DNA from 3 places in the Hydrogenophaga sp. H7 genome. Region 3 is predicted to be linked to each of the others. Evidence: predicted binding sites of a transcription regulator. Region 3 holds the regulator's gene; each other region holds the start of a gene.
The links. Region 3 encodes FNR, which switches genes on or off when oxygen is low (the NO sensors DNR and NnrR bind a similar motif). Its sites were predicted from a motif close to TTGATNNNNATCAA; they were not measured.

Region 1 (9,654 bases), on a different contig from region 3:
TGCGCTACCCCGGCGTGCAGCAGGTGACCCTGGTCGAGCTGGACCCGGCGATGACGAGGCTGTTCTCCAGCGACGCCGCGCTGCGCCGCCTCAACGCCGACGCCCTGCGCTCGCCGCGCGTGCAGATCGTCAACACCGACGCCTTCCGCTGGCTGGAGGAAGGCATCGACATGTTCGACGTCATCGTGGTGGACTTTCCCGACCCGACCAATTTCTCGGTCGGCAAGCTCTACACCGAGTCCTTCTACGCGCTGCTGTCGCGGCGCCTGTCGGCCAGCGGTTTTGCGGTCGTGCAGACCACCTCGCCGCTGGTGGCGCGCCAGAGCTACTGGACGGTGGCGACCACCATCGAAGCCGCCGGCCTGCGTACCGCGCCGTACCACGCGCACGTGCCCAGCTTCGGTGAGTGGGGTTTCATCGTCGCCAGCCACCGGCCGTTCTCGCCGTCCGTCACGCCGCTGCCCGAGGGCCTGCGCTTCCTCACGCCCCAGACCCTGCCGCTGCTGTTCGACTTCCCGGCCGACATGGCGCGGATGCCCACCGAGGTGAACCGCCTGTCGAACCAGGTGCTGGTGCACACCTACGAAACGGAATGGGGAAAGGTCTCGAAGTGAAGGCCCCATGGCTCTGACGCGGCGCGACTGCCTGGGCTGGCTGGGCGCGTCGGCGGGGGCGGGCCTGCTCGGCTGCCAGCCGGCGCCGAGCGAGGTGACGGGCGGCTTCACCGGACCCGACCCGGCGCGCGGCCACCGCTGGCGCGATGCGGCGCTGGCCCAGCCGGCCGAACAGCGCCGCGCCGACGTGCTGGTGCTCGGCGGTGGCGTGGCCGGGCTGGCGGCGGCGCGGGCGCTGACGATGGCCGGCATCGAGGATGTCGCGCTGCTGGAACTGGAGCCCGAGGCCGGCGGCAATGCGCGTGCCGGGCGGCTGGGTGGTCTGGCCTGTCCACTGGGCGCGCACTACCTGCCCGTGCCCTCGGACGACGCGCCCGAGCTGCAGGGCTGGCTGGAGCAGATCGGCCTGCGCCAGCGCGTGGCCGGCCGCTGGGTCTACGACGAACGCCACCTCTGCCACAGCCCGCAGGAGCGTCTGTACTGGAACGGCACCTGGCACGACGGCCTGCTGTCGCTGGACGGTGTGGCGGCGTCCACGCTGGAGCAGTACCGGCGCCTGAGCCGCCTGATCGACGAGGCCCGGCGCTCGCAGCGCTACGCCATGCCGGCGGTGCGCGTGCCGGTGACCGACACCGTGCGCGCGCTCTGGGCGCAGAGCTTTGCGCAGTGGCTCGATGGCCATGGCCTGAACGACCCGCAGCTGCGCTGGTACCTCGACTACGCCTGCCGCGACGACTACGGCGCCGGTGCCTCCGCGGTGAGTGCCTGGGCCGGCATCCACTACTTCGCCAGCCGCCACGGCTTTCCCTCACCGGGTGATGAGGGCGAGGCCGAGCCCCTGCTGACCTGGCCCGAGGGCAACGCCTGGCTGGTGCAACGGCTGGCCATGGGACTGGGCGACCGCCTGCACACGGGGCAGGGCGTGCTGCGCGTGCGCCCGGGGCGCCAGGGTGTGGCGGTCGACAGCGTGTCGCCGGACGACGGGCGGATCACCCGCTGGCAGGCCCGAGCGGCGGTGGTGGCGCTGCCGGTGTTCATCGCCCGGCGGGTGATCGATCCGCTGCCGCCGGTGGTGTCGGCGCGGGCGGCCGGCCTGCGCATGGCGCCCTGGGCCGTGGTCAACCTGCTGCTGGACGACGCTCCCAAGGACCGCGGCGGCGCCCACCCGGGCTGGGACAACGTCACCTATGGCACCGCCGGCCTGGGCTATGTGGACGCCAGCCACCAGTCGCTGCAGCGGGTGGCCGGGCCGCGCGTGTGGACCTGGTACCTGCCGCTGGGCGACGAGCCGGGCGCGCGCCAGGCGCTGCTGGATCGGCCCTGGACCCACTGGCGCGACCGCGCGCTGGCCGAGCTGTCGCTTCCGCACCCGGACCTGCCGGCGCGGGTGCGCGAGGTGGCGGTGACGCGCTACGGCCATGCGATGGCCATCCCGGCGCCCGGATCGCTGTACGAGGGGCCGTGGCACGACGACCGGCTGGCGTTTGCCCACGCGGACTGGGCCGGGTACTCGGTGTTTGAGGAGGCCTTCACACGCGGCCACCTGGCCGGGCAGCACATCGCGCGCCGGCTGCGCGGCTGAACGAGAGGGATCAGGCGGCGGGCGCCGCGCCGCGCTCGACCGAACGCCGGACGACCTCGGCCGGCGCAAACAACACCAGCAGCGCGTCCATCAGCTGTTGCGCGCGCGCCGAGTGGTCGGCGCCGAAGTTGCAGACGTACACGTCCAGGCTCACGCTGCGCGACTCCGGCCAGGTGTGCACGCACAGGTGCGACTCGGCCAGCAGCACCGTGGCGGTGACGCCGCCCGGGCCCTGCGGCGTGTCGGGGAAGCGATGCCCCAGTTGCGCCACGGCCTGCAGGCCGCTGGCCTGCACCCGCTGCACGGAGGCGGCCAGCAGCCGCTCGGCGTCGGTCAGCCAGGCCTGGTCGCAGCGGCAGCCGCGCAGGTCGGCGGTCAGGTGCAGGCCGTTCACGGCGCTCAGGCGGCGAAGATGGCCTCGGTGCTGGCGAAGCCCTTGACCTCGATCGGGTTGCCGAAGGGGTCGCAGAAGAACATGGTCCACTGCTCGCCCGGCTGGCTCTCGAAGCGCACCTGCGGTGGCAGCACGAAGTCCACGCCCGCAGCGGTCAGGCGATCGGCCAGCGCGCGCCACTCGGACAGCAGCAGCACCAGGCCGAAGTGTGGCATCGGCACCAGGCGCTCACCCACGCGGCCGGTGCGCGTGGTCTTGAACGGCTCGCCCAGGTGCAGCGAGATCTGGTGGCTGAAGAAGTCGAAGTCGACCCAGGTGTCGGTGCTGCGCCCTTCGGTGCAGCCGAGCACGCCGCCGTAGAAGCGCCGCGCCTCGTCCAGGTCGGTGACGTGGAAGGCGAAGTGGAACAGGCTTCGGGCGGGCAGCGTGCTGGAGGTCATCCGCGCAGGATATCAGCGCTGTGTCGGGTCGGCGGCCTTCTGGTCGAACTTCAGGAAATACTGGCGCGCCATCGCGACGAGCTGGGCATCGCTGGGGTGGTCGCTGTTGACCACATCGACCACGGCCTTGTCCGTCGCGTGCGCGTTGTGCTTGCACCAGTCGCGGAACTCGATCTTGGCGCTGGCCGGACCGGTCAGCAGCACCTCGGACACACCCTCCAGCGAGTCCGCGATGGCCTTGAAGAAGTCCTTGTCGGCGCCGACGTGCCCGTGCTTGGGCGTGTGCTGCTGGCGCGCCTTGACGCGCTGCGCCTCGATGTGCTCCTTGTCGAACATCAGCACGTGGGCCTGGCTGTGGTCCATCCAGACGACGGCGTGGAATGTGGTCATGCAAAGTACTCCTGAAAAAAGTGAGGAAAGAAAAAAAGATCAGTAGCCGGCCGGCTTGGTGGCGCCGCTGGCCTGTTCGGCCTTGTCCTGGCAGGCCACACAGCGCAGGGCCACAGGGTTGGCGTGCAGGCGGGCGGTGGCGATCGCATCGCCGCAGTCCACGCACAGGCCGTAGCTGCCGTCGGCCACGCGCTGCAGCGCCTCGTCGATGGCGACCAGCTCGGCCGACTCGCGCTCTTCCATGGCAAACGCCAGGTCGCGTTCGGCATCGGCCTGCGCCCAGTCGTCGCTTTCGGTCTCGCGCGCGTTGGCCGCGGCCTCGGCGCGACCGATCTTGCCGCCACGCTGCGCCCGCAACTGCGCTAGCACGTCGGCGCGCATGGCCTGCAGCTGCTGCCGGAAGGTGTCGGAAATGGGGGTGTTCATGGGTTCTCCTCGTGTGTGGGTTCTGGGTCGGGCGGGTCTTGCGACCACGGTTTCATGGTGCGCCCGACTGTGTGTGACTGCCTTGATCGACGTCAAGCCCGCCGCCGTTCGGGCCGGTTGCCAAGGGGAAATCCCCGGCGGAAAACGCTGCGTTCCCCCGCAGAATCGACGCTTTCATTCTCAAGAATCTGCAGGAGAAAGAACGATGTCCGCTGTCGACTACAGCCGCTACCAGACCCTCGACATCACGCGCCGCGGCCCGACCGTGGACGGCGTGCCCTCGGTGCTGGACATCCGCATGAAGGCCGACGGCCCCGGCGGCAACGGCAAGCTGCCCACGGCCGGCCACGAAGGCCACTGGGAGCTGAGCGAGATCTGGCGCGACGTGGGCCGCGACGACAGCGTGCGCTGCGCCGTGCTGCGCGGCAGCGGCATGGGCTTCTCGGGCGGTGGCGACCTCGCGCTGGTGCAGGACATGGCGACCGACTTCGAGGTCCGCACGCGGGTCTGGAAGGAGGCGCGCGACCTGGTCTACAACGTCATCAACTGCGACAAGCCCATCGTCAGCGCCATGCACGGCCCGGCCGTGGGGGCCGGCCTGGTGGCGGGCCTGCTGGCGGACATCTCGATTGCCGCGAAGAGCGCCAAGATCGTCGACGGCCACACGCGCCTGGGCGTGGCGGCGGGCGATCACGCGGCCATCGTCTGGCCGCTGCTGTGTGGCCTGGCCAAGGCCAAGTACTACCTGATGCTGTGCGACCCGATCAGCGGCGAGGAGGCCGAGCGCATCGGCCTGGTGTCGCTGGCCGTCGACGACGACGCGCTGCTGGACAAGGCCTGGGAGGTCGCGGATCGCCTCGCCTCGGGAAGCCAGACCGCCATCCGCTGGACCAAGTACTCGCTGAACAACTGGCTGCGCCAGGCCGGCCCGGCCTTCGACACCTCGCTGGCGCTCGAATTCATGGGTTTTGCCGGACCGGATGTGCGCGAAGGTGTGGCATCCTTGCGCGAGCGCCGTGCGCCGCGTTACGGTGCCGACACCTGACCATGTTCCACGAGGAGACCGCCATGAGCGACACCAGCGGATTCGGCAAGTTCGTCCCCGGTTTCGAGTTCCTGCAGAACCTCGCGGGGCAGGCCGCCGGCGGCGTCGCGGAGGGCCTGGGCAAGAGCCTGCCGCAGATGCCCAATCTGGGCCACTGGGTGGCGCCGACCTTCAACGTCGAGGACCTGGAAAAGCGCATCGAGGAATTGAAGGCGGTGCAGTTCTGGCTGGACCAGAACGCCAAGGCCCTGGGCGCGACCGTCCAGGCGCTGGAGGTGCAGAAGATGTCGCTGGCCACGCTCAAGGCGATGAACTTCAACCTCGGCGATGTGGCCAACGCGCTCAAGCTCAAGGCGGCCGACACGGTGTCGGGCCTTACCGGCAAGGTGCCGACACAGTTCGCGGGGCTTGAGATTCCCGAGCGCACCTACGGTAACCCCGGCGCCCCGTCCGAGGCGGCCGAACCGGCTCCGGGGCCCGCCGCGCAGCCCAAACCCCGCAAACCCGCCGCCAAGGCTGCGCCGCCAGCCGATGCCGCGCCGGGCGTGGTCGATCCCATGGCCTGGTGGGGCGCGCTGTCGCAGCAGTTCCAGCAGATCGCCAGCACCGCGATGAAGGACATGGCCAAGCAGGGCGCACTGGACGCCACGCGCAACGTGGCCAGCGGGTTGACCGAGCAGGCGGTCAAGACCGCCACGGGAATGGCCGCCAAGGCGGGCCGCTCGGTGGGCGACACCGTCGGCCGCGCGGCCGGCATGGGCTCGGCGGCGGTGCGCGCTGTCACTGGTGGCTCGTCGGCGGCGGACAAACCGGCGGCCGCCAGAAAGCCCGCACCGAAGGCCCGCCGCGCCGCACCCAAGAAGGTTGCCGCGAAGAAACCAGCCACGAAGGCTGCTCCTGCCGCGCCCACACAGCCCCTGGGTGCGGGCGACTGGCCCATGCCCACCGCGTTCTTCCCTGGCTTCCTGCCGGCGTCCGGTGCGGCCGCGAAAAAATCGCCCGCCGCCAAGGCCCCTGCGACCAAGAAGACCGCTGTCCGCAAGACCGCGGCCAAGAAGGCCCCGCGCCGTCGCTGAACTCCGGGAAGGTCTGCCACCGCCATGAAGCTGTTTCCCTACGCCCACGCGACCCACCCGCAGTGGCGCATGGCCGCGGCCCTGGTGCTGGCCCAGCTGCGCGCGCAGATGGCCCTGCCGGCCTACGCCGCCACGCCGTCGCTCGGTCTGCTCTACATCACCGACCACTACGCCACCCAGGCGCAGGCCATCCTCGACCACCTGAGCGCCGAGCTGCCCGAGATCACCGACTGGTCCGGCACCGTGGGGGTTGGCATCGCGGCCAACAACGTCGAGTACTTCGACGAACCTGCGCTGGCGGTCATGCTGTGCGACCTCAGCCCCGACCAGTACCGCGTCTTCAGCGGTGTCGCGCCGCTGCCGGCCAGCGGCAGCGAGCCGTCGGGCTTCGTCGCGCACACGGCGCTGCTGCACGCCGACCCGGGCGCGCACGACCTGGGTGAGCTGGTGGCCGAGGTCGCCGACCGCACGCAGTCGGGTTACGTGTTCGGTGGCCTGGTGGGAAGCCGCTCGGCCAGCGTTCAGTTCGCCGCCAGCAGCGCCGGCCACCTCCAGGGGCAGGGGGCGGTGGGTGGGGTGTTCAGCGGCGGTATCAGCGGCGTGGCCTTCGGTCCGGAGGTGGAGCTGATCTCGCGTGTGACCCAGGGCGCGCAGCCAATCGACCGCGAACGCACGATCACCGCGGTCGAGGGCAACCTGGTGCTGGAACTCGACGGCGAACCCGCGCTGGACGTGCTGCTGCGCGAGCTGGGAGTGTCGCTGGCGCAGCCGCAGCAGGCGATGGAGCGGCTGCGCCGCACCCTGGTCGGTCTCACGCTGCCGCAGCACCTGCTGGCCGATGCGCCCGCGCAGCGCCATGCGCGCGGCCAGTTCGGCCCGGAGGTCATGGTGCGCCACATCATCGGGCTGGACCCGGCCCGCCACGGCGTGGCGGTGGCCGAGCACCCGCCGCTGGGCGCGCGGCTGGCCTTCTGTGAGCGCCACATGCAGGCAGCGCGCGCCGACCTGATCCGCGTCTGCAGCGAGATCCGCGAAGAACTGGAGCCCGAGACCCTGGGCATGGGCTCCAGCATGGTGGCGGCCGACCCCGAGCCGGTGGCGGCGCGCCACATCGTCGGCGCCATCTACGTCAGCTGCTCGGGCCGTGGGGGACTGCACTTCGGGGCGCCCAGCGCCGAACTGCAGATCGTGCGCCGCGCGCTGGGCGACGTGCCGCTGGTGGGCTTCTTCGCCGGCGGCGAGATCGCACACCAGCAGCTCTACGGCTACACCGGTGTGCTGACGGTGTTCACGGCGCCGGGGGTTTAGCGGCCGCCTGCCGCGCCCGCGCGCGTTCGAGCGAGCGGTTGGCGTCGAGCACGTGCAGGCCGTACATGTCGGCGAACTCGTTGATGCCCTTGCCGCTGGCCTCGAAGGCGCGCAGCAGCGCGTCCTCGCGGGCGGCGCGGGCGCTGGCCTCGGCCAGCGCGTCGCGGCTGATCTGGTTCACCTCTTCGTCGCGGCCGTGCACGCGCTGCAGGTACTCGTCGGGTGAAAGGCCCGAGGCCTCGTAGGCCTTGAGGATGCGCTGGCGCAGCTTCGGGCGCAGGTCCTCGCGGCTGCGCGCGCCGCGGCGGCGGAACACCTCGATCAGCGCGTGGTGCACCTGCTCGGGCGTCAGCGCCTCCACCGGTTGGCCGCTCAAGTCGTGGCGCTGCTGGCCCGAGGCGATCACCGTGAGGTAGCGGGTGGAGCGCGCGTGCAGCGCCAGCGCGGCCTTCAGGCTGTCCTTCTCCAGCACCCCGGGGTGGGCGGCCAGCAGGTCTTCAAAGATGCCGCGCTTGAGGGGCAGCGGTGTCTCGCCGAACAGCACCGGGCAGAGCGAAGCCAGCTGGTCCAGCACCGGGTGCTGGCGCGCAGGTGCCGCCTGGGCGGGCCGCTCGGCACTGGCCGCTCCTGGGGCCTGCGGGCGCCGGCCACCGCCGTGGCGGCCGCCTTGATTGCCACCATTGCGGCCGCCACGTGGCCGTTCGTTTCGGCGCGGTGGGCGGGCGTCACTGGCGGGCTGGGTGGCAGGGCTTTCAGCGGGCGCCGCAGCGGTGTTGTCGGGCATGTCGTGGTCGGCGGAAGCGGTCATGGCGAAGCAGAAATGAAACAGCCCGGGGTCCGGGCAAGCCCGACATCATGCCAGCCCGGCCGCGCCGCGGGTGGCGCCGTCAGCGGCGCAGTGCGCTGAAGGCCTCGAACTCCCAGCTGCGCATCGCCAGCACCAGCGTGTAGCCCTCGCGGTCTTTGTGCGCCAGCTTCTGGTCGGTCTGGTGCTGCTGCGCGAAGTCCTGCGCCACCTTCTGCAGCCTTTCAAGGAACACCGGCGCCAGTGCGCGGCTGACCGAGCCGTGCACCAGCATCACGCCCTCGCCCGCGCCGTCGAAGCCGCCTGCGAAATAGTCCAGCAGCGCGTGCTCGCGGAAGTAGTTCATCACCGGGCCGTGCGGGCGCCAGCGGAAGGTCTTGGCCAGCTTGAGGCGGTAGCGGTTGAGCGGGCGCAGCTCGATGATGCCGATGCGGTCCAGCTGTGCGAGGTACTTCACGCACTCGGCCTCGCTCAGCCGGTAGGCCGCGGTGATCTGCTCCAGCGTCCACTGGCTGAGCACGCAGATCGCCACCAGCAGCAGCTTCTTGTCGGCCACCACGGCGCGCTCCTGCTCGGCCGTCATCTCCTTGAGCAGCGGCTGCGCATCGGCCACGCGGCGCGCCAGTTCGGCGAAGTCGATCTTGAGCGCGCGGCAGATCTCGTCCACCCGCGAGAGCGACATGTCGCCCTTGGCCAGCATGCGCTTGACGCTCGACTCGGCCATGCCGAGGGCCTGCGCCAGGTCGGCGTAGGTCATCTGCGCGGCCTTGAGTTCCTTCTTGATGGTGGCGACGAGGTCGAGGGTGGTGCTCATGCGGTGCGGGTACCGCATGGCGATACCGGTGGTGAAGAGGAAGGCCACTGTATCGCACGGTGCGCCCTGATCTGAGGGGTCGGCCGGGACACTGCGCCCGCCGTTCCACCGACCCACGAGTGTCCTTCCATGCGCCTTCCCGCCGTTGCTCCCTCTCCCGCCTTCGGGCGCTGGGCCGCCGCTCTGCTGCTGCTCTGGCTGATTGCGCTGACCGCCGGCCCTGCGCTGGCCGAGGCGCTGGGCCTCGCGCTCAACGCCCACGGCCATGCGCAGCTGCACGCACACGGCCACCCCTTCGTCGATGCGCGCATCCTGCTGGGTGTTCCGAACGCGATGGACGTGCTGACCAACGCCCCGCTGGCGCTGGCGGGCCTCTGGGGCCTGCTGGTCATGCGGCGCCGCGCGTTGCCCGCCGCGACGCGGCTGGCAGCCCGGATGTTCTTCGCCGGCCTGGTGGCCACCGGTTTCGGCTCGGCTTGGTACCACTGGGCGCCCGACGCCACCGGCCTGGTCTGGGACCGCCTCGGCATGGCGGTGACCTTTGCCGGTGCGCTCGCGATGGCGGTGGCCGAACGCGTGGGCCAGGTGCCGGCGCGGCAGGCGCTGCGCGTGCTGCTGCCGCTGGCGCTGCTCTCGGCCATCCTGCCAGCGTCCAACGGCAACGTCCTGCCCTGGGCCGTGCTGCAGTTCGGCGGCATGGCGCTCATCGTCCGCCTGGCGCTGCTCACGCCGGTCGCGGGCGCCATCGGCATCCGCCTGG
Region 2 (9,654 bases), on a different contig from region 3:
CGGAATGGCCTGCGCCTGGATGGGTGTCATGCTCTCGTAGCCCATTTCCGCGATGGCACGGGCGAGGTTGGGCGAGAGCTGGAGTTCGGAAAAGGATTGGGTCATGGACTTTCAGGTTAGCCGTCTATTGTCTCACTTTGACCCTTGATTGCCCAAATGTTGGGCAGCGGCACTCAGAGGGCCCGCGTGTTGAAGGTGTCGCAGGCCTGCACGCTGCCGGTTTCCAGCCCCTTGTGGAACCAGCGCTGGCGCTGTTCGCTGGTGCCGTGGGTGAAGCTGTCCGGGACCACCTGCCCCTGGCTCTTGCGCTGCAGGGCATCGTCGCCGATGGCGGCCGCCGCATTCAGCGCTTCCTCGACATCGCCGGGTTCCAGGATCGCCTTGCTCTTGTGGTTGTGATGCGCCCATATGCCGGCAAAACAGTCGGCCTGCAGTTCCAGCCGCACCGACAGCGCGTTGTATTCGCGCTCGCTGACACGGCGCCGGGCCTGCTCCATCTTTTCCGTCAGGCCCATCTGGTTCTGCACGTGGTGCCCCACCTCGTGCGCGATCACATAGGCTTGGGCAAAGTCGCCCGGCGCACCGAGCTGGCGTCGCAGAGTGTCGTAGAAGCTCAGGTCGATGTAGACCTTCTGGTCGCCCGGGCAGTAGAACGGGCCCATGGCGGACTGCCCCGTCCCGCAGGCCGTGGGTGTCGCGCCCCGGAACAGCACCAGCCGGGGCTGCTGGTACTGGGCACCACCCTGCTGGAACATGGCGGTCCAGACATCCTCGGTGCCAGCCAGCACGGAGGAGACGAAGCGCCCCATCTCATCGTCCGGCCTGTCGGTGCTCCCCGCCGGTACCGTCTGAGCAGGGCCGGACACCAGCTCACCCCCGTCGCCCAGCGCCCCCAGGATGGTCAGCGGGTTGATACCGAAGATCCAGCCCGCGATCAGCGCGATCACGATGGTGCCGAAGCCGATGCCACGTCCGCCCACACGGCGCGGGGCACCGCCGCCAAACATGCCGCCTCCCGGCTGGTTGCGGCGGTCCTCGATGTTGTCCGACTGGCGGTTGTTTTCCCATTTCATGCACTGCTCCTCGGGCCGCCTGCGGCGGGGCCATCGCCACATTATGCAAACGAAAGCAGCAATAAAAAGCGCTGCCGAGGCAGCGCTTGAGAAAGTACCGGGGCTGAGGATTTCAGGCCACAGCCGGCTTGAAATCGCTGGTCGGGCGGCCCTGGAAATCGGTCCAGCAGCGGCGCGTGAAGTCGTAGAGCTTGCACTTGCGCGCGGTCTCGAAGTACCAGCGCCAGGAGAAGCGCTGGATGATGATGCGGCCGGGCAGCGTGTACTCCAGCAGCTTCTGGGCGTTCTTGAGCTTGTACAGCGGCACGCTCATGTCCACATGGTGCGCCGTGTGTTCCATGATGTGGTGCATCAGCGCGCCGATCTTCATCGGGAAGGTCAGATGCACGGTGGTGGACACAAAGGGCGCGGCCTTGGCCCAGGCGTGCTTGTCGTCGTGCCACTGCACCGCCGTGTGGGTGTGGTGCACGTAGACCACGAAGCCGATCATCGCGTTCCAGAACAGGAACGGGATGACAAAACCGTAGCCCACCAGGGCCCAGGCGGACTGTTCGGTGGCGTAGGCGGCACCGATCAGTGCGGCGATCCACAGCGCGGCGTAGACGGTCACGAACACGCCGTCGCGCGTGAATTCGGGGCGGCTGGTGCCCATGTAGGTCTTGCGCGGGAAATACATGCGGTTCCACCACATCTCGACCAGGTAGTACAGCGCCGGACCCCAGCCGCTGCGGTAGATGCGCTCCATGAAGCGGCGGCCCGGCGTCAGGCCTTCAAACTCTTCCTTGGTCAGCGGGGCCCAGACAAAGTCGACGCCCTTGAGGTTGGTGTAGCCGTGGTGCACCACGTTGTGGCCGACTTCCCACAGGCTGTAGGGGGTGAGCGAGGGCACCATGGCAATGCGGCCCAGGATGCGGTTCAGGCCCCGGTGCGGCGTGTAGCTCTGGTGACAGGCGTCGTGGCCGATGATGAACAGGCGACCGATCACGAAACCCGCGGCCAGGCCGCACAGCAGCTTGGCCCACCAGGCGTCCAGCAGCACCGTGCCGACGATGAGCGCCAGGAAAACCGCCCAGTCGACGGCCAGCAGAACGATGCCCATGGCCGTGCGCTGCTCGGCGATCGGCGTCAGCCAGCCCCGGATCACCTTGCGGTGAGGCAGGGGCTGCCCGAGGGGAATCGGTTCAGGCGAAGAAGCGGCGGAGGTGGATTCGGACATGCTGGTCGAGAAAAGCGGGCGCCCGGCGGACGGGCATCATTTGGAAGGGCAATTTCGCACCGGATTGGGGTGAAATCGGGCAAACCTCTTGATTTTATCGGGCAGCGATGAAACCTGCCTGACAAAAGTCAAGCCAAAAATATGGGTTTTTCCGTCTAGAGAACGCCGTCTCAGGTTTTGGGCAAGGTCACGCCCACCTGCCCCTGGTACTTGCCGCCCCGGTCCTTGTAGCTGGTCTCGCAGACCTCATCGCTCTCGAAGAACAGCACCTGGGCACAGCCTTCACCCGCGTAGATCTTGGCGGGCAGGGGCGTGGTGTTGGAGAACTCCAGCGTCACATAGCCTTCCCACTCGGGCTCGAAGGGCGTGACGTTGACGATGATCCCGCACCGGGCATAGGTGCTCTTGCCCAGACAGATGGTCAGCACGCTGCGCGGAATGCGGAAGTACTCCACGGTGCGCGCCAGAGCGAAGCTGTTGGGCGGGATGATGCAGACATCGGAGTTGATGTCGACGAAGCTCTTCTCGTCGAAGTTCTTCGGGTCCACCACCGTGCTGTGGATGTTGGTGAAGACCTTGAATTCGGGTGCGCAGCGGATGTCGTAGCCGTAGCTGCTGGTGCCATAGCTGACGATCTTCTGGCCCGCGGCGTTCTGCCGGATCTGGCCCGGCTCGAAAGGCTCGATCATGCCGTGCTGCTCGGCCATGCGGCGGATCCATTTGTCGCTCTTGATGCTCATGCTGCGTGCTCCGGAGGTAAGCCGCAGATTGTAAGGATCACGCCGTCACGGTCTTTGCGACAAGGCGGTCGTCGCCCAGCACGATCAGCGCAAACAGCAGCTCATCCAGTGAATCGGCCTGTGCCGTCTTGCGCTCCAGCAGCGGCGTGGCCTTCGGATCCAGAACCACGAAATCGGCTTCATGACCCGGGGTGAGGTTGCCCACCACCCCCTCCAGGCCCAGTGCGCGCGCAGCGCCGGCCGTGTGCTGCCACCAGAGCTGGCCGGGCGTCAGGCTCAGGCCCGGCTTGGTGTGCCCCTCCCGCCCGATGTAGTAGGCGGCGAGCATGGTGTGGAAGGGCGAGAAGCTGGTGCCACCACCGACATCGCTGGCAAGGCCGTAGCGCATGCCGGCCGCGTCGGCGGCGGCGTAGTCGAAGAAGCCGCTGCCCAGGAACAGGTTGCTGGTGGGGCTGACGGCCGCCGCCGCACCGGTCTCGCGCATGAGGATGCGGTCGTGAGCGTCCAGGTGGATGCAGTGGGCATAGACCGCACGATCGCGCAGCAGGCCGAAGTCGCCGTACACCCCCAGGTAGCTGCGGGCCTGCGGATACAGCTCGGCCACCCATTTCACTTCGTCGCGGTTCTCCGCCACATGCGACTGGATCCACACATCGCTGTATGTCGCCGCCAGCTCGCCGGCACCGCGCAGCTGCGCGTCGCTGCTGGTGGGGGCGAAGCGCGGGGTGATGGCGTAGCCCAGGCGGTCGACACCGTGCCAGCGCCGGATCAGTGCCTCGGTGTCGACCAGGCTCTGCCCGGTCTGGTCGCGCACACCGTCGGGGCTGTGGCGGTCTTGCAGCACCTTGCCAGTGATGAAGCGCAGACCGCGCGCCTGGGCGGCTTCGAAGGCGGCGTCCACCGAGACCGGGTGCGAAGTGGCAAACGTCAGCGCGGTGGTCACACCATGGCGCGCCAGTTCGTCGAAGAAAAACTCCGCCACGCCACGGGCATAGGCCTTGTCGGCAAAACGGCTCTCGTGCGGGAAGGTGTAGTTTTCGAGCCAGGGCAACAGGCCGGCGGCCGGTGCACCGATCACGTCGGTCTGCGGGTAGTGCACGTGCAGGTCGATGAAGCCGGGCGCGATCAGGTGGCCGCGCAGGTCTTCAACTGCGACACCGGCCAAGCGGTCGATGAGTGCGTCGTGGCTGCCCGCGGCGCGCACCACCTTGCGACCGGTGGCATCGGGGCCGACGACCAGCAGGCCGTCGCTGTCGTAGAGCGGCAGGCCTTGGTCATCGAATCTCAGGAGGGCGGCACGGTAGGCTTTCATCGCCCCCGGAGCTTAGCGGCTCCAGGGACCGGCAGCATAGCGCCTGCCACATAGTCACCATTTGGCGGCGCGGGTCATCGCGGCAGCTTCGTGGCCACACCCTCGACCAGCCAGTTCATGCCCAGGATGGCGCCATCGTCCAGCGACTGGCCGGCGGCGATCATGGTCTTGCCCTCGTTGTCCTTCACACCCGTCTTGCCCCCAGCGAATACCGTCAGCCGGCCGTTGGCCATGTCTTTCTGACGCGCCAGCACCTCGGCCTGCACGGCGGCCGGCACCTTGCTGCCGAAGCTGTCGACGCGGATCATGCCCTCGCGCACACCGCCCCAGACCTGTGCGCTCTTCCAGCTGCCGTCCAGCACGGCCTTGACGCGGCGGGTGTAGTAGTCGCCCCACTGGTGGGTGACGGCAGCGACCTGCGCGTCCGGCGCGACCTTGCGCATGTCGGAGTGGTAGGCCACAGCCAGCTTGCCGCGCTCCTGCGCGGCCACCATCACCGCATTGGAGCCGGTGTGGAAGGCCAGTACCTCGGTGCCCTGGTTCATCAGGCTCATGGCCGCGTCGCGCTCGCGCGGCGGGTTGAACCACTCACCGAGGAACACGACGCGCACGGTGGCCTGGGGATTCACCGAACGCATGCCCAGGGTGAAGGCGTTGATGCCCTGCAGCACCTCGGGAATCGGGAAACCCGCCACGTAGCCGGCCTGCGTGGCCATCCGGCCGGCGGCGATGCCGGCGAGGTAGCGGCCTTCGTAGTAGCGCGCATTGGACGCCGCCACGTTGGGCGCAGTCTTGTAGCCGGTGACCGATTCGAACTTCACGTTCGGGAACTCCCGCGCGACCTTCAGCGTGGGCTCCATGTAGCCGAAGCTGGGTGTGAAGATGATCTGGTGGCCCTGCATGGCCAGGTCGCGGATCACGCGCTCGGCGTCCGGGCCCTCGGCCACGTTCTCGACGTAGCTGGTCTTGACCTGGCCAGGCAGCGCGGCCTCCACGGCCAGGCGGCCCTGGTCGTGCTGGCGCACCCAGCCGGCGTCGGTGAGTGGCGCGACGTAGACGAACGCGGCCTTGACCGGCGCCGTGGATTGGGGAAAAGCGGGGGAGAAAAAACAGGCGGCCGCGAGCGCGGCAGCGAGGTTTTTGTACATGGTGGTCCTCTACATGGCTTCCGGAAGACAAAAAAAGCGAGCCGGGGAAGCACCGGCTCGCTGGGACGTGATTTTACCGGTGTGCTGCCAGCCCCGGGTCGGACCGTGGCGGTCCGAGGTCGTACAGGTAGGCCGTGGTGCCGGGGCCGTCCAGTTGTTCGATCAGCGCTCCCCGGCGGTCCGCGTGGTCGAGGATGAAACGCTGCTCGTTGACCCTGACGCGCGGCCGGCAGTGGTTGCAGTTGTGGCTGAAAACGAACCAGGTCCGGCCCGCGCCCAGCACACGATCGATCTCGCTCAGGTAGAGCGCCGGCTCCCAGCGGTGAAAAGTCCCTTCAACAAACTCGCCGGTTTCGAACCCGTACCGCGCTGCGTAGAAGGAGAACGCGGGCACCGCGCCGTAGTACACATAGATCTGGTCCCCAACGCGCCGGTGGTCAGCCACCTCCTTCATCAGCTGCTTGATCTCCTCCATCACCGGGTGGTCCCGCAGATGCTGCCTGTCAAGGTCAACGGCATGGAACAGCAGCAGGCTGGCCAGTCCGAGGTACACGCTGCCTGACAGCCCCGGGTGCCGGTCGCGCAGCCATTGACGGCAGCGCTCCACCCCTTCGGCCAGCGCCAGGGCAGCGGCGGGCATCATGAACAGCAGGAACCGCCCGTGGAACGGGTAGCGCGACAGCGCCGAGGCGACCAGCGTGGCCACCAGCGTGAGCACCATGGCCAGGGCCAGGGGCCGTCGGCGCACCCAGAGCGACGCGGTCCCAACCAGCAGCAACAGCGACGGCACCGCGCCCGCGTGAAAAGAGAACAGATGGTTCAGAACGCCCGACAGGCTCGCGCGGTACCAGCCCCAGTGCGACCAGGGCGGCAGCGGCGCGAAGCTGCGGCGCCAGAAGTCGATGAGGGACGGGTTGGCCGCCACATGGCGAAGGTGCAGCAGGTACAGCACCGCGAAGCTGATCGCCCAGGCGGCGGCCACGCCGCCCCAGGAGCGGAGAAACGACGGGGCGCGCAGCTCGCGCCAGTGCGGCAACACCACCGCGCCGCCCAGCCCGGCCAGCACGAACACCGACGGATGGGAAAACCACACCGACAGTGCACCGGACAAGGCCAGTCGTGTGCGCGCCCGCGACTCGGCTGGCTGCTTCAGTGCCTCGCCGAAACACCACATCAGATAGGCCGCCACCAGCGCATCCAGCGAGTACTGCTTGAGTTCGCTGCTGTAGCGCACATGCTCCGGCGCCAGCGCCACCAGCGCCAGGGCCAACCAGGCGAAGGGCCTGCTGCCGTCCTGGCGCGCCAGCAGGAACACCATCGGCAGCAGGGCCAGACCGGCCAGGAGAGGGACCACCCGCAACAGGTCGTCGGAGCCACCCAGCAGGTGGTGGATCAGCCACTGGAGCAGGAGGAATCCCAGTGGTGCGGCCTGGTCGTACAGCAGCGGCTGCACCAGACCGGACAGGCTCTGGCGCTGGATGTTCACCCCCAGCATCGCCTCGTCGAGCCAGAGGGAACGCCCGGGCGCAAAGTAGTCCAGCCTGAGGAACAGGGCCCAGGCCAGCACGGCCAGCACAGGCAACCATTGCCACGGCAGCCCCGTCTTGCGCATCGTCACCGCCCCACTCCTTCGCCAAACGAATGGGCGAAATTGTGGGTTGCGACACTTTGGAAACGCTTAAGGCGGCCTCAGCCCACGGCGCACGCGGCGATGCGGTCGAACATCTCGCGCCGGCGCTGCTCGGAGACAAAGCTGGCCTCCACGCTGTTTCGCGCCAGCTGGACCACGTCCTCGCGGCTGAGGTCCAGGGCCTGCACCGTCTGTTCGAAGTTGGCGTTCATGTAGCCGCCGAAATAGGCTGGATCGTCCGAATTGACCGTCGCGCACAGGCCAGCGTCCAGCATCTTCTTCAGCGGGTGGTCGCGCAGGTCGTCCACCACGCAGAGCTTGAGGTTGGAGAGCGGGCACACGGTCAGCGGCATCCGGGTGTGGGCCAGCTCGGCCATCAGCAGCGGGTCCTGCAGCGCGGCCACGCCGTGGTCGATGCGCTGTACTTTCAGCAGGTCGATGGCCTGCCACATGTACTCGGGTGGTCCCTCCTCGCCCGCGTGGGCCACGAGCTTCAGACCCAGCTCGCGGCAGCGCGCGAACACTCGCTCGAATTTCTCGGGCGGGTGCCCGACTTCGCTCGAATCCAGCCCGACGCCGATGAAGTGCCCGCGGTACGGCAGCGCCGCCTCCAGCGTGGCGAACGCGTCTTCCTCGCTGAGGTGGCGCAGGAAGCACAGGATCAGCGCCGAGCTGATGCCCAGCTCGAACTCAGCCCGCTTGCACGCGCCGGACAGCCCCTCGATCACCGTCGCCATGGGCACGCCGCGCGCGGTGTGGGTCTGCGGGTCGAAGAACAGCTCGGTATGGATGACGTTGTCGGCCTTGGCGCGCAGGAAGTAGGCCCAGGCCATGTCGTGGAAGTCCTGCGGCTTCAGCAGCACGCTGGCACCCGCGTAGTAGATGTCCAGGAAGCTCTGCAGGTCGGTGAAGGCGTAGGCCGCGCGCAGCGCCTCCACGCTGGGGTAGGCCAGCGGCACGCCGTTGCGCTGCGCGAGGGCAAAGATCAGTTCGGGTTCGAGCGAACCTTCGATGTGGATGTGCAGTTCGGCCTTGGGGATGGCACGGGCGAGTTCGATGGCGTTCATGGGGTCCTTTCGGTTCAGCACACACCCAGCGAGACGCCGGTGCGGGCCAGGTAACGGCGGTAGGCGCTGGACATGCGGTCGGCGGGGCCATGCACTTCGGGGATGGCGCCGTCCTTGCCGATGGGCAGGCGCCGGGGCTGCTGCGATTCGACGATGGGCTTGTCCTGCGCGAACACCGCGTCCTGGAAGGCGCGCAGCTCTTCGTCGTCGCTCAGGTCGCCCAGCGTGGCCATGGCGAACCAGGCGGTGCAGGCTTCCGGTCCGTCGGGGCGGATGAACAGTGCGATGGCATTGCTGACCGGGTCGCCCTCGGCCGCGTCCTTGCGCAGGATGGCCGCGAAGGGGTGTGGCACCTCGTAGCGGTAGGCCACCCAGCCGCCCTCTTCCGCGCCTGCGTAGCCCCTGGGCTGCCAGGCCTTGCATTCGCGCGCATGCACACCGTCGGCGTCCTCGTCCACCCGGCCAGTGTCCACCTGCGCGTGGCTGCGCGCACCCAGCCAGCCTTCGTGCACGAAGCCGAAGTGGCTCAGGTCCAGGAAGTTCTCCACCAGCCGCGGCGCGCTGGTCTCCACCGCGTAGGGTCCGCAGACCACCTGCCGCCACAGGGGATCGTCCCAGGGCTCGAACGCGGGCGGCTGCGCCAGCGAGGCGGGCAGCTGCGAGAGGTCGGGCCGCTCCAGCCGCACCCACACCAGGCCATGGCGCTCCTGCGCCTCGAACGCCTGGGCGCAGTGCGCGGCGGGGGGCTCGAAGGCGGGGGCTGCCGGCACGTGCACGCAGCGCCCCACGGACACCGGCGCACCGTGGTGGCCTTGCGCCGCGGCGCCATCGCCCGCGAACTGCCAGCCGTGGTAGGGGCACTCCAGCCGCGCGCCGTGCAGGTGGGTGAGCACCCGCCCCAGCGACAGCTTCGCACCCCGGTGCGGGCAGCGGTCGGCCCAGGCGTGCACCACGCCGTGCTGTCCCTCGTGGCCGTGCTCGCGCCACAGGACGACGTCCTGCCCCAGCAGCGAGACCGACTGCGGTGCATCGCGCAGATGGATACCGGCGATGACCGGGTGCCAGAGTTGTCTTTCGATCATGTGGTTCCTTGAAACAGAAAAGGCCGCCCGAAGGCGGCCTTTGTTCGGGCTGTCAGCAAAGTTCCGAACTCAGTTCGGGAGCTTCCCCTCGACGCCCTTGACGTAGAACTTGATGCCGCCGAGGAACTTGTCATCGGCCACAGCGTCCTTGGCCAGCACTTCCTTGCCGTCCTGACCCACGATCGGGCCCTTCCAGATGGAGAAGGAACCGTCCTTCAGGCCGGCCTTGATGGTGTCGATCTTGGCCTTGGTTTCGGCCGGCACGTCTTCGGCGATGGAGACCATGTCGATCGCGCCTTCCTTGTGGCCCCACCACACGCCACCGGTGGCCCAGGTGCCTTCCAGCGCGTCCTTGACGGACTTGATGTAGTACGGCCCCCAGTTGA
Region 3 (9,654 bases):
GGCGGAGGTGGGGGCGGTGGTGTTCGACAAGACCGGAACGCTCACCCACGACCGTCTGGCGCTGACGGGTCAGCGGGTCCGTGAGGGGGCTGACCACCGGCAGGTGCTGGCGCTGGCTGCCGCCATGGCGGAAGGCTCGCTGCACCCGGTGTCCCGCGCCATCGCCGCATCTGCGCGAGATGCAGGCGTGTCCACCGAGCGGGCAGATTTGAACGAGGTGACCGAGGTGGCAGGGCAGGGGTTGTCTGCCCGGAGCGCGCACGGCGACCTGCTCCGTATGGGGTCAGCGTCCTTCTGTGGCCTAGCCGGTGACGGCATGGAAGCGCCTGCAGGCCGTGTGCACCTGTCGGACGCGCAGGGGTGGCTGGCGAGTTTTGACCTGAGCGAAGGGGTGCGCGAGGACGCGGCCCCGGCCGTGGCGGCCCTGCACCAGTCCGGGCTGCGCACCTGGCTGCTGTCGGGCGACCGGGAAGCGGCCGCCCGGGCGGTGGGGCAGACGGTGGGGGTGCAGAACGTGGTGGCCGGTGCCTCGCCCGAACAGAAGCTGGCGCAGATCGAGTCCATGCAGGCGCAAGGGCTCCGGGTGGCCATGGTGGGCGATGGCCTCAACGATGGTCCGGTGCTCGCCCGGGCCGACACCTCGTTTGCACTGGGCCATGCGGCGCCGCTGGCACAGGCGCAATCCGACTTCATCCTTCAAGGCGGCAAGGTTCAGGACGTGGTGTTGACCTTGCAGCAAGCCCAGTTCACGATGCGCATCGTGCGTCAGAACCTCGTATGGGCCGCGCTGTACAACCTGGTGTGCGTCCCATTGGCCCTGGTGGGATGGATGCCGCCATGGCTCGCTGGTCTGGGCATGGCAGGCAGTTCGCTGCTGGTGATCCTCAACGCGCTGCGGCTGGCCGCAGAACCGCGTGAGCCGGCCGCCGCCTGAGCCGGCTCCTGGCGTTTCAGATTGAGATTTTTTCAAGGAGCCGACATGGACATCCTGTATCTGTTGATACCCGTCTCTATCGTGCTGGTCTTCGCAATCATCGGCGTGTTCTGGTGGGCCCTTCACTCGGGGCAGTTCGACAGTGTCGAGCGCGAGGGCGAGCGCATTCTGAGAGGCGATTGACGTAAGTCAAGGCGACCACGGGGTTACATGTGGACACTTCGCCGGTGGCATTAATGAGGAGTTCTTTATGTCCGTGACAACAAAGACCGGCCAACCGGCGGTCTACAACGACAGCGTCGTCCGCTGGTTTGCGATTTCGTCCGTGATCTACGGCGTGATCGGCATGCTGGTGGGCGTGATCATCGCGGCCCAGCTGACCTGGCCAGAGCTAAACATGGGGATCGAATGGATCACCTACGGCCGCCTGCGGCCGCTGCACACCAACGCCGTGATCTTTGCTTTCGGCGGCAGCGTGCTGTTTGCGACCAGCTACTACGTCGTGCAGCGGACGTGCCACACCCCCTTGTTCTCCAACAAGCTGGCTTGGTTCACCTTCTTCGGCTGGAATGTGGTCATCCTGTCCGCGGTGGTCACCCTGCCAATGGGCCTGACCCAGAGCAAGGAGTACGCCGAACTGATCTGGCCGATCGACTTGCTCATCGCCGTCACCTGGGTGGCCTACGCGATCGTGTTCTTCGGCACCGTCGGCATCCGCAAGGTGAAGCACATCTATGTGGCCAACTGGTTCTTTGGTGCCTACATCATCACCATTGCCCTGCTGCACATTTTCAACAACCTGTCGATCCCGACCAGCCTCACGCATTCCTACTCCGCCTATGCCGGCGTGCAGGATGCGATGGTGCAATGGTGGTACGGCCACAACGCCGTGGGCTTCTTCCTGACCGCCGCCTTCCTGGGCATGATGTATTACTTCATCCCCAAGCAGGCCGAACGTCCGGTGTACTCGTACCGCCTGTCGATCGTTCACTTCTGGGCCCTGATCTTCACCTACATGTGGGCGGGCCCCCACCACCTGCACTACACCGCGCTGCCCGACTGGGCGCAGTCGGTCGGCATGGTGTTCTCTCTCATCCTGCTGGCCCCCAGCTGGGGCGGCATGATCAACGGCATCATGACCCTCTCGGGTGCATGGCACAAGCTGCGTGACGACCCCATCCTGCGCTTCCTGATCGTGTCCCTGTCGTTCTACGGCATGTCCACCTTCGAAGGCCCGATGATGTCCATCAAGACCGTCAACGCGCTGTCGCACTACACCGACTGGACCGTGGGTCACGTGCACTCCGGTGCTCTGGGCTGGGTGGGTCTGGTGTCCATGGGTTCGCTGTACTACCTGATCCCGCGCCTGTTCGGCCAGAAGAAGATGTACTCGGTGCCAGCCATCGAACTGCACTTCTGGATCGCCACCATCGGCATCGTGCTGTACATCGCCGCGATGTGGATTGCCGGTGTGATGCAGGGCCTGATGTGGCGCTCGGTCAACCCCGACGGCAGCCTGACCTACACCTTCGTCGAGTCGGTGAAGGCCACCTTCCCGTTCTACGTGATCCGCCTGGTCGGTGGTCTGCTCTACCTGAGCGGCATGGTGCTGATGCTCTGGAACGTGGTCATGACCGCGATGCAGGGCAAGGCCCACAACGCCCCTGTCATGGCCGTCAACCCCGCCCACGCCTGAGGAGAAGAACAACATGGCACACAATGAACCCGTGACTGGTCACGCAAGGATCGAGACCAGCAACTTCCTGATGATCGTCCTGATCACCCTCGTGGTGGCCGTGGGCGGTCTGGTGGAAATCGTTCCCCTGTTCTTCCAGAAGTCCACCACCCAGCCGGTGGAGGGTCTCAAACCCTATACCGCGCTGCAGTTGGCGGGGCGTGATGTATACGTGAGCGAAGGCTGCTACAACTGCCACTCGCAGATGATCCGGCCGTTCCAGGCCGAGACGCTGCGTTACGGCCCCTACTCGGTGGCCGGCGAGTTCGTGTACGACCGCCCCTTCCAATGGGGTTCCAAGCGCACCGGTCCGGACCTGCATCGAGTGGGCGGTCGATATTCGGATGAATGGCATCGCGCTCACCTGAACAACCCGCGCGATGTGGTCCCCGAGTCCAACATGCCTGCCTATCCGTTCCTGGCTGAAAAGACCGTCGATGCGGACGTGCTGCCCAAGAGAATGGAAGTGTTGCGCACGCTGGGTGCCCCGTACAGCGACGAAGAAATTGCCAAGTCCGTGGAAGAGGTCAAGGGCAAGACACAGATGGAGGCGGTCATCGCCTATCTGCAGGTGCTGGGCACGGCACGCAGCGCCGCCAAGCTCGCGCCCGCAGCCGCTGCTCCTGCAGAGGCTGCTCCCGCCGCCGCACCTGAAGCCGCAGCTCCCGCAGCAGAGGCACAGACGGCCGCGCCGGCTGCCGAGGCGAAGACCCAATAAAGGGGCGAGACCATGGACATCAACGATCTTCGCAGCATCGTCACGGCGATCAGCCTGCTGACCTTTGTCGGCATCCTGGTCTGGGCCTGGTCCAAACGCAATCAGCGCGATTTCGAAGAGGCGGCCCAGCTGCCTTTCCAGGACGACTGAGCGATTGCGGAACGAACACGAGAAAACATCATGAGCGACTTCATCAGCGACTTCTGGCACCTCTACGTGGCCGGCATCACGCTCGTCAGCATCATCGCCTGTGCGGTGCTGCTATACATCAGCGGCACGACCAAGGCCGCCACCCACGCCGACAACACCACGGGCCACGTATGGGACGGTGACCTGCGTGAGATGAACAACCCCCTTCCCAAGTGGTGGGTGTACCTGTTCATCATCACTGTGGTCTTTGCCCTCGTCTACGGCGCCCTTTACCCGATGTTTGGCAAGTTCCAGGGTGCCCTGGGCTGGTCGTCCCAGGGGCAGCACGCCGCAGAGGTGAAAAAGGTCGAGGACGCCATTGCCCCGATCTATGCGAAGTACAACGGCATGAAGCCGGAGGAGATCGCGGCCGACGCCCAGGCGATGGCCATCGGCGAGCGCCTGTTCATGAACTACTGCGCCCAGTGCCATGGTTCCGACGCCCGCGGCGCCAAGTCCTTCCCCAACCTTGCCGATGGCGACTGGCTGGGTGGTTCCGATCACGCCTACATCAAGACCACGATTGCACAGGGTCGTACCGGCGTCATGCCCCCGATGGCTGCGGCTGTGGGTGGTCCTGAAGACGTCAAGGACGTGGCCCACTACGTGCTCAGCCTCTCCGGCAGTCCGAGCGATTCGGTTCGTGCTTCGCAGGGCAAGGCCAAGTTCGCAGCTTGCGCGGCGTGCCACGGCCCCGAGGGCAAAGGCATGGCAGCGGTGGGTGCGCCCAACCTGACCGACGGCGTCTGGCTGCATGGCTGGGGCGAAGAGGCGATCATTCGTGCCGTCAACAATGGTTTCAACAACCACATGCCGCCGCAGGCCGCGCTGCTGAACGAAGCTCAGATCAACGTGCTGGCTTCCTATGTCTGGGGTTTGTCCAACAAGCCTGCCGCCAAGCAGTGATGGCCTGAAGCAAGTTACTTCTCTCCCGCCGGGTCATCCGTGAGTTCTCCAGCGCCAGACGCCACAAGTACCGTTAAGCCTCCCGTGATTCCCATCGTTCCCGAGACGCCGAAAGGTGTCCTGGAGGACGATGAGGTGATGGTTTCCCTCTACGCCTCGCGAAAGAAGATCCATCCCCGTTCGGTGTCAGGGTTGTTCTCAAAGTGGCGCTGGGCGCTGGTCTGGTTCACCCAGATCATCTTTTACGGATTGCCCTGGCTGGAGTGGAACGCCCGCCAAGCGGTGCTCTTCGATCTCGAAGCGCGCCGCTTCTATATTTTTGGTCTGGTCCTTTACCCGCAGGACTTCATCTACCTGACAGGACTGCTGGTCATCTCCGCGCTGGCGCTGTTCCTGTTCACTGCGGTCGCCGGTCGCCTCTGGTGCGGCTATGCCTGCCCCCAGACCGTCTACACCGAGATCTTTCTGTGGATCGAGAAGAAGGTGGAGGGGGACCGGTCGGCGCGGATCCGGCTGGACGAATCGAGCCTGGACGCCCGCAAGTTCGGCAAGCGTTCGCTCAAACACGCCCTGTGGGTCCTGTTCGCCCTCTGGACCGGCTTCACGTTCGTTGGCTACTTCACACCCATCCGGGAACTGGCGAGTCTGAGCCTGGCCGCTTCACTGGGGCCCTGGCAGACCTTCTGGATCTTCTTCTACGGCTTCGCGACCTACGGCAACGCGGGCTTCATGCGCGAGCAGGTCTGCAAGTACATGTGTCCCTACGCCCGCTTCCAGAGCGCCATGTTCGACAAGGACACGATGATCGTGACCTACGACAAGGCGCGTGGGGAGCCGCGCGGAGCACGTTCGAAGAAAGCCGACCCCAAGGCCCTGGGCCTTGGGGCTTGCGTCGACTGCACGCTTTGCGTGCAGGTCTGTCCAACGGGCATCGATATCCGCAATGGACTGCAGTACGAATGCATTGGCTGTGGTGCCTGCATTGATGTCTGTGATGAGGTGATGGACAAGGTGGGCTATCCGCGGGGACTGGTCAAGTACTCGACGCAGAACGGCATGGCCAAGGGCTGGACCCGTGAGCAGATGGTCCGTCACGCTTTCCGTCCCAGGGTGCTCGTCTACTCCAGCGTTCTGGCGGTCATCACCCTGGCTGTGTTTGTCAGCCTCTTCCTGCGCACGCCGCTGAAAGTTGATGTGATTCGCGACCGTGGCGCGCTGGCGCGCATGGTGGAGCAGGGGCGCATCGAAAACGTGTTCCGCCTGCAGATCATGAATGCGACCGAGTCGCCGCAGCGCTACCAGATCAGCGTCGACGGTCTTGAGGGCGTGATGATCGCGTCGGAAACCGAGGTGGAAGTGCTTTCCACGGAAGTGCGTTCCGCCGCCGTGCGGGTGCAGCTCCCGCCCAACGCCGCGCCCGCCGGGTCGCACCCGATACGGTTCACCGTCCGGTCCACCGCCGCTGATGCGTCCGAGGTGGTGGAGAAGGCGGTCTTCATCGTTCCGCGCTAAACTGAAATTACACGCCTTATGGAACAAGTCATGTCAGCAATACCTCGTCCAGTCGACCGCGCGCCAAGCACGCCCTGGTGGAAAGTCCCGCACATGTGGATGGTGGTGGGAGGTCCTTTGCTGGTGATCGTTGCCGGCTTGGTCACCGTGGTCATCGCGGTGAAGAATCCGGACCCTGTGCTCAACAAGTCCGACTACGAAAGGGATCTTGCGGCGGCTCAGCGGCTGGAAGGGCAGGCCAAGGTCGATGCGATGGCCAAGTTGCAGCCGGCCCATCAGGCCCGCAATCACGCCGCCTCTCCCGTCGTCCCGGCGGCACCCTCCAAGTAGGACGCCACACCGCCGGATGTGACAACACAGGAGTGAAGGAGACGCATCATGAATGCTCAGCGGTGGATGTGGATAGCCTGGCCTGCCTTTCTGGTGGCTGCTGTGCTTGAGATGGTTGTTTTCGCCATGGTCGACCCTGGTGATCTCCATTGGTTCGGCAGCCCCCTGGAGTTGTCTCGCCAAGCCATCTACACCCTGGCGTTCTTTGTGTTCTGGGGTGTCACCATGGCATCGAGCGCGCTGACCACCCTGCTGTCCATGTCTCCGTTCGAAGTCAACCGCTGCCCGGTTCCCGAAGCGGAGCGCCCCCGGGACTGCGCCCGCAACGGCGGGTGCGGCTGACCCTCGGCTTGCACACAAAGAGAAACCCCGCTCAGGCCTCAGACCCGAGCGGGGTTTCTTTCGTTCAAACGCCCAGACTCAGCGGCAGCTCTGAGGGTTCACGATCTGCTTGAGCGCATCGGTGTTCTTGATGTGCACGTACCGTTGTTTGACTTCGATGGTGCCTTCCTCAACGAACTTCGAGAAAGTCCGGCTCACGGTCTCGAGCTTCATGCCCAGGTAACTTCCAATTTCCTCCCGGGTCATCCGCAGGATGAGCTCTGACTGCGAGAAACCTCGTGCATGCAGACGCTGGACGAGATTGAGAAGGAACGCTGCGAGACGTTCCTCGGCACGCATGCTGCCCAGCAGCAGCATCACGCTGTGATCGCGGACGATTTCCCGGCTCATGATCTTGTGGACATGGTGTTGCAGCGTGGTGAATTCCCGCGAGAGTTCCTCGACCTGGTCAAACGGCATCACACAGACCTCGGCGTCCTCAAGCGCAATCGCGTCGCAGGAATGGCGGTCGCTGACGATGCCGTCCATGCCGATGATTTCTCCGGTCATCTGGAAGCCGGTGACCTGGTCTCGCCCATCGGCCGTGGTCACGCAGGTTTTGAAGAAGCCCGAGCGCACTGCGTAGAGCGAAGTGAACTTGTCGCCGGTGTTGAACAGCGCGGTTCCCCGCTTGATCCTCCTGCGCGTGGAGATCACGGTGTCCAGCTTGCCCATTTCCTCGGGATTGAGGCCCATTGGCAAACACAACTCCCGAAGGTTGCAGCTGGAACAGGCGACTTTGATGCTGTGAATGTCCATAAATCTTCCAGATTTCGCCCGAAGCTTAACGCATGGCCACAAGTGCCAGCAAGGCGGGCGCTCTCATCCTCGTTGCGAGCACGGGGGAAAACCCGGGGCTTGGATGGCCCTTGATCTTGATCAAGGGTGCGATTTCCGCCTTGGTGCACATTCGCGCTGAGAACTGGAGAATTGTTTGTGAGTCACGCCATTTCAGACGAATTGCTCAAGCGATTCGACATCCCGGGGCCCCGCTACACCTCGTACCCCACCGCGGACCGCTTTGTAGAAGCGTTCACGGAGAGCGACTACATCCAGGCGCTGGAACAGCGTCGGGCAGGCTCGCTCGCGTTGCCGCTGTCGTTGTACGTACATATTCCTTTCTGCGAGTCTGTCTGCTACTACTGCGCCTGCAACAAGGTCATCACCAAACACCACGAAAGGGCTGCGGAATACCTGCGGTATCTGTCGCGTGAGGTGGAGCTGCAGGTACAGCATTTCGGCAAAGGGCATGCCGTGTCCCAGCTGCATCTGGGAGGAGGGACGCCGACCTTCCTGTCCGACGCCGAGCTGGAAGATCTGCTGACGATGATCCGGCGCAACTTCACGCTCGTGCCCGGAGGCGAGTACTCCATTGAGGTCGACCCCCGCACCGTGACGGACCAGCGTTTGCAGACCCTGGCCAGGCTGGGGTTCAACCGCCTGAGTTTCGGTGTCCAGGATTTCGATCCCGCTGTTCAGAAAGCGGTGCACCGGGTGCAGCCGGCCGAACAGGTGTTCGCACTGGTCGAGACAGCCCGCAAGATCGGGTTTGAGTCGGTCAACGTGGACCTCATTTATGGGCTGCCGCTGCAGACCCCTGAGTCGTTTGCCCGTACGCTTGCCCAAGTCAACCAGTTGCGCCCCGACCGCATCGCGCTGTATGCCTACGCGCATCTTCCGGCGCGTTTCAAGCCGCAACGGCGAATCGTCGCTGCCGAACTGCCCAGCGCGGGAGACAAGCTGTCGATGCTGTCGGCTTCGCTGGATGCCATGAGTGATGCGGGGTATGTCTATGTCGGCATGGATCACTTTGCGCTGCCCACGGATGCGCTGGCGGTGGCCAAGCGTCAAGGGCGCCTGCACCGGAATTTCCAGGGCTACAGCACGCAGCCGGATTGCGACCTGATCGCTTTGGGTGTCTCGGCCATCGGCCGCATCGGCGCGACCTACAGCCAAAACGCCAAGACGATCGAGGAGTACTACGACGCGCTGGACCAGGGGCGGCTGCCGATCGTGCGTGGACTGGCACTGACCAGGGACGACCTGCTGCGCCGCTCCGTGATCATGTCGCTGATGTGTCAGGGGCAGCTTCAGTTCGAATCGATCAACCTGGGGCACCTGATCGACTGCAAGAGCTACTTTGCGCGCGAGTTGGAGGTACTGGCTGGCTATGCCGAGCACGGACTGGTTCGCATCGACGACTCAGGTGTGGAGGTGACGCCGTCGGGCTGGTATCTGGTTCGCGCCATTGCCATGGTTTTCGACAAGAACCTGCAGGTCGACCAGGACCGGGCGCGTTTCTCCAAGATCATCTGACTCGCGTGGTTTCGAACCGGCGCGAGGGCTGCGACTGCTAGAGTTCTGCCATGCAAACATCCATGGCACTCACCGCACTGTTCATGGGGATCGCTGGAGGTCCCCATTGTGTTGCCATGTGTGGTGCCGCGTGTGCAGGCATCAGCCGTGGCGGGACTGGGCGCCAGAGCACATCGGCTCTGCTGACCTTCCAGGCCGGACGACTTCTCGGTTATTCCCTCTTTGGTGCTGTTGCTGCAGGGTCGGTGCAGGGTTTGGCATGGCTCGGAACCAACACTTCGGTGATCCGGCCGGTCTGGACCATGTTTCACGTGGCGGCGATGCTGCTCGGGTTGGTGCTGATCTGGCAGGCTCGCCAGCCAGCCTGGCTCGACGGGTTGGCCCAAGGCGTCTGGCGCAGGACGCGTCCTGTGCTCGGGCGGCTGGGAGCCAAGGCTCCCGCGGTGCTCGGCGTCGCGTGGGCCCTGATGCCATGCGGGCTGCTGTATTCCGCGCTGATGGTGGCGTCTTTGTCGGCCAACGCGATGGAGGGCGCGATGATCATGGCGCTGTTCTCTACTGGGACGTCACTGTCATTGACCATCGGTCCCTGGCTTTTGCTGCGTTTGCGAGGCGACGGCTCGGGTGGCTGGG

Region 1: a site for FNR is predicted at 3,929-3,942, ahead of BC358_RS00730 (TraR/DksA family transcriptional regulator). Genes of this name have one in related genera too.
Region 2: a site for FNR is predicted at 2,408-2,421, ahead of BC358_RS03590 (fatty acid desaturase). Genes of this name have one in related genera too.

The regions. Positions count from the first base shown of each region.
Region 1 covers NZ_MCIC01000001.1:134,523-144,176, forward strand. The annotation lists gene BC358_RS00705 (polyamine aminopropyltransferase) at 1-614, shown strand, start outside; gene BC358_RS00710 (FAD-dependent oxidoreductase) at 622-2,196, shown strand; gene BC358_RS00715 (S-adenosylmethionine decarboxylase family protein) at 2,207-2,590, opposite strand; gene BC358_RS00720 (VOC family protein) at 2,596-3,030, opposite strand; gene BC358_RS00725 (hypothetical protein) at 3,043-3,420, opposite strand; gene BC358_RS00730 (TraR/DksA family transcriptional regulator) at 3,460-3,846, opposite strand; gene BC358_RS00735 (enoyl-CoA hydratase/isomerase family protein) at 4,052-4,891, shown strand; gene BC358_RS00740 (PhaM family polyhydroxyalkanoate granule multifunctional regulatory protein) at 4,915-5,967, shown strand; gene BC358_RS00745 (FIST N-terminal domain-containing protein) at 5,992-7,275, shown strand; gene BC358_RS00750 (ProQ/FINO family protein) at 7,256-8,083, opposite strand; gene BC358_RS00755 (helix-turn-helix transcriptional regulator) at 8,163-8,894, opposite strand; gene BC358_RS00760 (hypothetical protein) at 9,024-9,654, shown strand, end outside.
Region 2 covers NZ_MCIC01000001.1:732,927-742,580, reverse strand. The annotation lists gene BC358_RS03600 (DEAD/DEAH box helicase) at 1-105, opposite strand, end outside; gene BC358_RS03595 (neutral zinc metallopeptidase) at 174-1,073, opposite strand; gene BC358_RS03590 (fatty acid desaturase) at 1,186-2,289, opposite strand; gene dcd (dCTP deaminase) at 2,460-3,029, opposite strand; gene guaD (guanine deaminase) at 3,067-4,341, opposite strand; gene BC358_RS03575 (BMP family ABC transporter substrate-binding protein) at 4,416-5,489, opposite strand; gene BC358_RS03570 (glycosyltransferase family 39 protein) at 5,563-7,107, opposite strand; gene BC358_RS03565 (adenosine deaminase) at 7,179-8,186, opposite strand; gene BC358_RS03560 (aromatic ring-hydroxylating dioxygenase subunit alpha) at 8,201-9,268, opposite strand; gene BC358_RS03555 (BMP family ABC transporter substrate-binding protein) at 9,338-9,654, opposite strand, start outside.
Region 3 covers NZ_MCIC01000014.1:110,302-119,955, forward strand. The annotation lists gene BC358_RS09580 (cation-translocating P-type ATPase) at 1-934, shown strand, start outside; gene ccoS (cbb3-type cytochrome oxidase assembly protein CcoS) at 980-1,117, shown strand; gene ccoN (cytochrome-c oxidase, cbb3-type subunit I) at 1,185-2,630, shown strand; gene ccoO (cytochrome-c oxidase, cbb3-type subunit II) at 2,644-3,387, shown strand; gene BC358_RS09600 (cbb3-type cytochrome c oxidase subunit 3) at 3,400-3,537, shown strand; gene ccoP (cytochrome-c oxidase, cbb3-type subunit III) at 3,568-4,482, shown strand; gene ccoG (cytochrome c oxidase accessory protein CcoG) at 4,522-5,994, shown strand; gene BC358_RS09615 (FixH family protein) at 6,088-6,324, shown strand; gene BC358_RS09620 (hypothetical protein) at 6,373-6,666, shown strand; gene fnr (fumarate/nitrate reduction transcriptional regulator Fnr) at 6,745-7,464, opposite strand; gene hemN (oxygen-independent coproporphyrinogen III oxidase) at 7,642-9,021, shown strand; gene BC358_RS09635 (sulfite exporter TauE/SafE family protein) at 9,072-9,654, shown strand, end outside.